Rudanella lutea DSM 19387: one gene and its partner. The protein of the gene in region 1 interacts with the protein of each later gene in a pairwise test. Links are inferred from orthologs where the notes say so. Each region holds a gene or a part of one and is shown in the gene's direction. Other genes may lie near its edges. The genes, in order: RUDLU_RS0116210 and ftsZ.

Region 1 (3,108 bases):
AACGAGTGCTTCGAACCCTACACGAGCAACATCTACACCCGGCGCGTACTGTCGGGCGAGTTTATCGTGGTCAACAAGCACCTGCTCCGCGACCTCGTGAAGCTGGGCCTGTGGAACGAGACCATGAAAAACAACCTCGTGTTGGCCAACGGCTCGGTTCAGCAGATTCCGGGTATCCCGCAGAATATCAAAGACCTGTACAAAACGGTTTGGGAGATCAAGCAGAAGCATATCATCGATATGGCTGCCGACCGGGGCGCGTACATCTGTCAGTCGCAGTCACTGAACATTCACATTCAGGACCCCAACTTTGGCAAGCTGACGTCGATGCACTTCTACGCCTGGAAAGCCGGTCTGAAAACGGGTATGTATTACCTCCGTACCAAGGCCGCTACCGATGCCGTGAAGTTCACGGTGGTACAGCCGCAGGCCGAGGTGCAGATTGAGCCCGCCATGGCCGAAACCGCCCCCGTTGAGAAGCCGCTCGACTACGTTGGCTATGCCAAAGAGCAGGCTGCGGCTCAACCGGTACCGGTGGTGTCGGACACGGATATGGCCTATGCAGCCATGCAGTGCTCGCTCGACGATCCCGAAGGTTGCGAAATGTGCGGCTCATAAACCATCACCTGCGGGCGTATAGCCCGGTGAGGTAACACACTCCCGGTTGTGCACAGGGCACGACCGGGAGTTTTTGTTGATAGACAAAATTGGACAGCCGGCCCCGTGTCCACGGCGGCCGATTTTTGGCAACTACCTGTTGACGAAATATTGTGCAGACCGGTTTAATACTCAATTTAAATTACTTGCCGGGACCACTTACCGGGCTCATACAACGCCATTTACCGCTTTCATTTAAAAACCATTAATTGACTGGACTAAGCTTCGGGAATTCTCTGGAATTATCTATACTTTTGCACTTTCTTACGAAAACCGAACGTACTTAAAGCGCCTTTGTAAAACGCCTGAAATGGGACTTTTTAATTTTCTAACCAGCGACATTGCGATTGACCTGGGCACGGCGAATACCTTGATTATTCACAAGGATCGGATTGTGGTGGATGAGCCTTCAATTATCGCAATGGATAAGGCCAGTGGTAAAGTGCTTGCAATTGGTCATAAGGCCATGCAGATGCACGAAAAGACCAACGAAAACATCAAGACCATCCGGCCGCTGAAAGATGGTGTAATTGCCGACTTTACAGCCGCCGAATTGATGATTCGGGGATTGATCAAGATGATCGACACCGGGAGCAAGCTCTTTTCGCCCTCACACCGGATGGTTATCTGCATTCCCTCGGGTATTACAGAGGTAGAGAAGCGGGCCGTGAAGGACTCCGCCGAACACGCCGGTGCGAAAGAGGTGTACATGGTGCATGAGCCCATTGCGGCCGCTATTGGTATCGGTATCGATATTACGCAGCCCAACGGTACCATGATTGTGGATATCGGCGGGGGAACCACCGAAATCGCCGTGATTGCCCTCTCGGGTATTGTCTGCGAACAGTCGATCCGGATTGCGGGCGACGTGTTTACCCGTGATATTGTCGATTACATGCGCCGGGAGCACAACCTGCTCATCGGTGAGCGGTCGGCCGAGCAAATCAAGATGGAAGTGGGGTCGGCCCTGCCCGAACTCGATAACCCACCGTCGGATTACGAAATCCGGGGTCGTGACCTGATGACGGGTATCCCGAAAGAAATTAAGGTTACCTACAGCGAAATTGCCTACGCGCTCGACAAGTCTATTTCGAAGATTGAAGAAGCGGTGATGAAAGCCCTGGAGGTGTCGCCCCCGGAGCTGTCGGCTGATATTTACACCAACGGTATTCACCTGACGGGTGGCGGAGCCTTGCTGCATGGCCTCGACAAGCGTTTGGCGGCCAAAACCAAACTGCCGATCCACGTAGCCGACGACCCGCTCAAGGCCGTGGTGAAAGGAACAGGCGAGGTGATCAAAAACCTTGACCTCTACAAGTCGGTACTGATTTCATAGTGATGAACGATGAGTGATGAATTTGCTGACGCATGATTACTCATCGTTCATCACTCATCATTAGAAAAATAGGTTTGGGCAACGGCTCAAACCTATTTTTGCATACATAGCAAAGCCAAACCGGACCGACTACCCGCCCGAACCATATGGAGCAGTTAGGATATTTTATTCTCCGTAGCCGAAATTTCATCTTGTTTGTGTTGCTCGAAGTCTTGTGCTTCTACTTCATCATCAACACGAATAATTACTGGAGTGCGAGCTTTTTCAATACCTCCAACGCGTATGCCGCCCGTATGTTGGCGTGGTCCAACGCGGCCCGCGAGTACACCGAACTGCACCGCGTAAACGCTGACCTTGCCCTCGAAAACGAACAGTTGCACGCCCAGCTGACGCGCCTGCAACAAGGGGCCCCGGCTGCCCCGGCCGCCTACAAGGCCGATTCGATCTTTGCCAATCGGTTTACCTACACGGTGGCTAAGGTGATCAACAACACCACGCAGTTTGCCAACAACTACATTACCATCGACAAAGGCACCGACGATGGTATCCGGCCGGGTATGGGCGTTATTTCGCCGACTGGTGTTGTGGGCAAGGTGAAACTCTGCAACCGCCATTTTTCGGTGGTGACGTCGATTCTGCACTCCGAATTCCTCGTGTCGTCGAAGCTCGTGAAGGCCGACGAAATTGGGTCAGCTAAATGGGATGGGGTAGACCCGCACCGCATGAAGCTGCTGGATATTTCGCGGTACAAGCCCGTGAACAAAGGCGACTCGGTTGTATCGTCGGAGTTCAACTCCACATTCCCGCCGGGTATTTTGGTCGGCCGGGTACGGTCGGTGGGAGTACAACCCAATCAGACCTTCCATGATATTACGCTTGATCTGGCTACCAACTTTAGCAACCTGTCGTTTGTGTACGTCGTAGAAAACCGACTTCAAAACGAGCAGGAGCAGTTGGAAAAGCAAGTTGAAAATGAAAAATAAGTAACAATGAACAGTGAACAATGAGCAACGAACAGATATTAAGTATCATTTGCTGTTCACTGTTCGTTGTTAATTGCCCACTGAAATGACCATTCGCGAGATCCTGAATTATACGTTTCTGTTTGTGCTGTA
Region 2 (3,290 bases), 540 kb from region 1 along the record:
GGGCCGATTTTCAGATTATTATGGCCCCGGCCAATGCCGCACTGAACACCAAGAAGTGCATTGAGCGGGCCGCGAATAGCTCCCTGAAACGCGATCAGCTCGTGCTGTCGGTGCTGGCGTCGGGAATGGCTGTGCTGACCGAAGACGAAAAGCAGGCTGGCGTGGCGCTGGTCGACATTGGTGGCGGCACAACGGATATTGCTATTTATCACCGCAATGTGTTGCGGTATATTTCGATTTTACCGTGGGCCGGCAACAGCCTGACGAACGATATTGAACAAGGGTGCAAGGTATTGAGCAACCATGCCGAGCAGATCAAAGTACAGTTTGGGAATGCTAACCCGACCGATAGCCGCCTGAACGAGGTAGTTTCGGTGCCGGGGTTGGTCAATCGCAAACATAAGGATGTGCTGCTGCGGAATGTGTCGCTCATCATGGAAGATCGGCTGAAGGAGATTGCGGCATTGGTACAGGCCGAAATTCTGCGGTCAGGTTTTGAGCATAAACTGCTGGCGGGTATTGTTCTGACGGGAGGAACCGCATCGACGCCCAACATCGAGGCCATTTTTAAGCGGGTCACGGGGATGGATGTACGCGTGGGTTACCCCGAGTGGCTGGAGCACAACGGCCGGGCTGATCTGGTGAGCGATCCGGCATACGCAACGGCATTGGGCTTGGTTTGGGCTGGTTTCCGGCAGGTCGATGAGCGAGTAAGCTTTATCAGCGACCCCGCCCGGACCTCTGAAGCCCCCAAAGCCAGTACTCCACCAACGGCCAAACAACCGTACCGGCCTGCTGCAGAGCCCGAAGAGGCCCCCAAAGAAGGCTGGTTCGCCAAACTTAAACGGATCTTTTCAAGTGATGATTTCATTGAAAAGAAGGACACCTATTAACTTGTACCTCATACCAGAACGACTGACACCCTATGAACACGATGCTTGATCACGGATACGCTTACGAAATTCCGGACGAAAACGGCCCGATCATCAAGGTCATTGGTGTGGGTGGTGCGGGCGGCAATGCCGTTAAGCACATGTGGAAAATGGGCGTTAAAGACGTCAGTTTTGCCGTTTGCAATACTGACCGGCAGGCACTGATGGCCTCTCCTGTTCCGACTAAGCTTCAGTTGGGCGACGGACTGGGGGCTGGTACAGAGGCCGAAGCCGGTGAGAAAGCCGCCCGCGATGGAATCGACGAGATTCGTAACCTGCTGGCTGCACCAACCAAAATGGTCTTTATCACGGCCGGTATGGGCGGTGGTACGGGTACGGGGGCTGCACCGGTTGTGGCCGAAGTGGCGCGTGAACTGAAGCTGCTGACCGTGGCTGTTGTAACGGCACCGTATTGGTACGAAGGCACTGAAAAGAAAGAACAGGCCATGAAAGGCATCGAGCGGCTCAAAGAAAGCTGCGATACGGTGCTGGTGGTACTGAATGATAAACTGGCCGAGCTTTATGGCGATCTCGACTGGACCGAAGCCTATGGTCATGCCGATAACGTGCTGGCTAATGCGGTGAAAAGTATTGCCGAGATCATCACCACTCAGGGGGATATCAACGCCGACTTTGCCGACGTGAAGAAGGTGTTGAGCAATGCCGGTCAGTCGGTGATGGGGTCGGCCGAAGCAGACGGTGAAAACCGGGCGCTGTCGGCCATTGAAGCTGCCCTCAATTCGCCTTTGTTGAACGATCGTGACATTCGCGGGGCCAAAAAAGTCCTGCTGACGATTGCCTCAAGCAAAGAACACGCCATGAAAATGAACGAGATGACCATCATCTCGAAGTACGTGGCCGAGAAAATCCAGGCCGAGGCCAAAATGGTGAAAGTTGGTGCCATTGTGGACAAGACTCTGGGCTCTAAGTTGCGGGTCACGATTATTGCCGCTGGCTTTGAGCCAATCAATGACATTGGGCAGATTTTGACGCCCAATGGCATAACCCCCAGCGAGAACGTAGACGACAAAAAGACAGATGCCCGAGACGAAAAGACGACAGTAGCAACCCGCGACGAGGAGCCTGTGGCAGAGGCCCCAATTGAACTGGGGGGCGCTGAGTCGGAGAAACTGGTATTGGCCGCCATTGAAGAGGAAGCGAACGAAAAGGCGCTCCCCGGCGTGTTTGAAGACCAGATTCCAACTCGCTCGGTGAACGTGGGTGCTGATGTGATTGTGGTGCCCGGCCGGGGCGACCGGATGCCGCAGACGCACAAAATCACGCCTGAGGTGTTGATTGAAGTGCACAACGCTGGCGACAATGAGCATATCCAGCGGATGATCGACGATTTTTATAATAACCGGATTCCCGAGCGTGATCTCGAAACACCGGCTTACCTGCGTCATAAAATTGCCTTGTACGACATGCAGCTGATCCCGGAAGGGGAGCTGGTGCGGTACCGGTTGGGCGACTAAGACGACTAACATACCTCCTGAGCCCGCTCGAATAACTTCGAGCGGGCTTTTTCGTGTAGATGGGTCATTCATTCGGGGTGGGGCTGCGTCTATCACGACCTTTAGACAAGTTATCCAAAGCAGAACCTACGTAAATGAATGCCGCCGAGGTAAAGAGACAACTCATGGCCCTGCAACAGCCTGAACGAGCGTCGTTTGTGGCCCGGTATTTCCAGACTGGGCCGGGCCAATACGCCGAGGGCGACCAGTTTCTGGGGTTATCCATGCCGCAACAACATGCTATAGCACGCCAATTCCGTCAGTTGCCTATGGAGCAAACGGAACAACTGGTGCGCGATAGCTACCATGAATGCCGGATGGTTGGGTTGCTGATATGGGTTCAACAAAGCCGAAAAGGTGGCCCCGTGGCTCAAACCGAAATTCTGGAACGGTATCTGGCGAGCGTGGCATGGGTAAACAACTGGGATCTGGTCGATTCGAGCTGTCCGGCTATTGTGGGAGAGGCCTTGCTGAACGAAGACCGATCGTTATTATACACCCTGGCCGACACCGGGCATCTCTGGAGCCAACGGATAGCGATGGTTTCCACGCTGGCGTTTATCCGAAAAGGGCAACTCACCGACACCTTCGCCCTGGCCGAACGAATGGCCAGCCACCGCCATGATCTGATCCATAAAGCAATCGGCTGGATGCTGCGCGAAGCTGGTAAACGGAACCCCGAAGCCCTCGAAGAGTTTCTGCACGATCATATCCGGCAATTGCCCCGCACCAGTCTGCGGTATGCCATTGAGCGGTTCGAGCCGGGGAAGCGGCAGTATTATCTGATGCTTTGAGACATAGCTACCAGGCTGCGTGGGGTGGCTTGGGTAGTCTCTACAATCAC

The links.
Region 2: the proteins of RUDLU_RS0116210 (region 1) and ftsZ interact in binary tests that used the Escherichia coli proteins (3 or more experiments, as listed by UniProt). The link is inferred for Rudanella lutea DSM 19387 from one-to-one orthologs.

Annotation. Positions count from the first base shown.
Region 1 is NZ_KB913013.1:3,914,650-3,917,757, forward strand. Bases 203-2,980 are described here. They hold RUDLU_RS0116210 (rod shape-determining protein), read left to right. Parts: upstream 203-967; coding sequence 968-1,993; downstream 1,994-2,980. Other genes in these bases: RUDLU_RS0116205 (ribonucleoside-diphosphate reductase subunit alpha), read left to right, coding at 203-618; mreC (rod shape-determining protein MreC), read left to right, coding at 2,140-2,976. In the rest of the region: more of RUDLU_RS0116205, read left to right, coding at 1-202; RUDLU_RS0116220 (hypothetical protein), read left to right, coding at 3,062-3,108. UniProt on the Escherichia coli protein: Forms membrane-associated dynamic filaments that are essential for cell shape determination. Acts by regulating cell wall synthesis and cell elongation, and thus cell shape.
Region 2 is NZ_KB913013.1:3,374,153-3,377,442, forward strand. What follows is about bases 207-3,166. They hold ftsZ (cell division protein FtsZ), read left to right. Parts: upstream 207-925; coding sequence 926-2,407; downstream 2,408-3,166. Other genes in these bases: ftsA (cell division protein FtsA), read left to right, coding at 207-893; RUDLU_RS0113865 (DNA alkylation repair protein), read left to right, coding at 2,542-3,166. Also shown: more of ftsA, read left to right, coding at 1-206; more of RUDLU_RS0113865, read left to right, coding at 3,167-3,240. UniProt on the Escherichia coli protein: Essential cell division protein that forms a contractile ring structure (Z ring) at the future cell division site. The regulation of the ring assembly controls the timing and the location of cell division.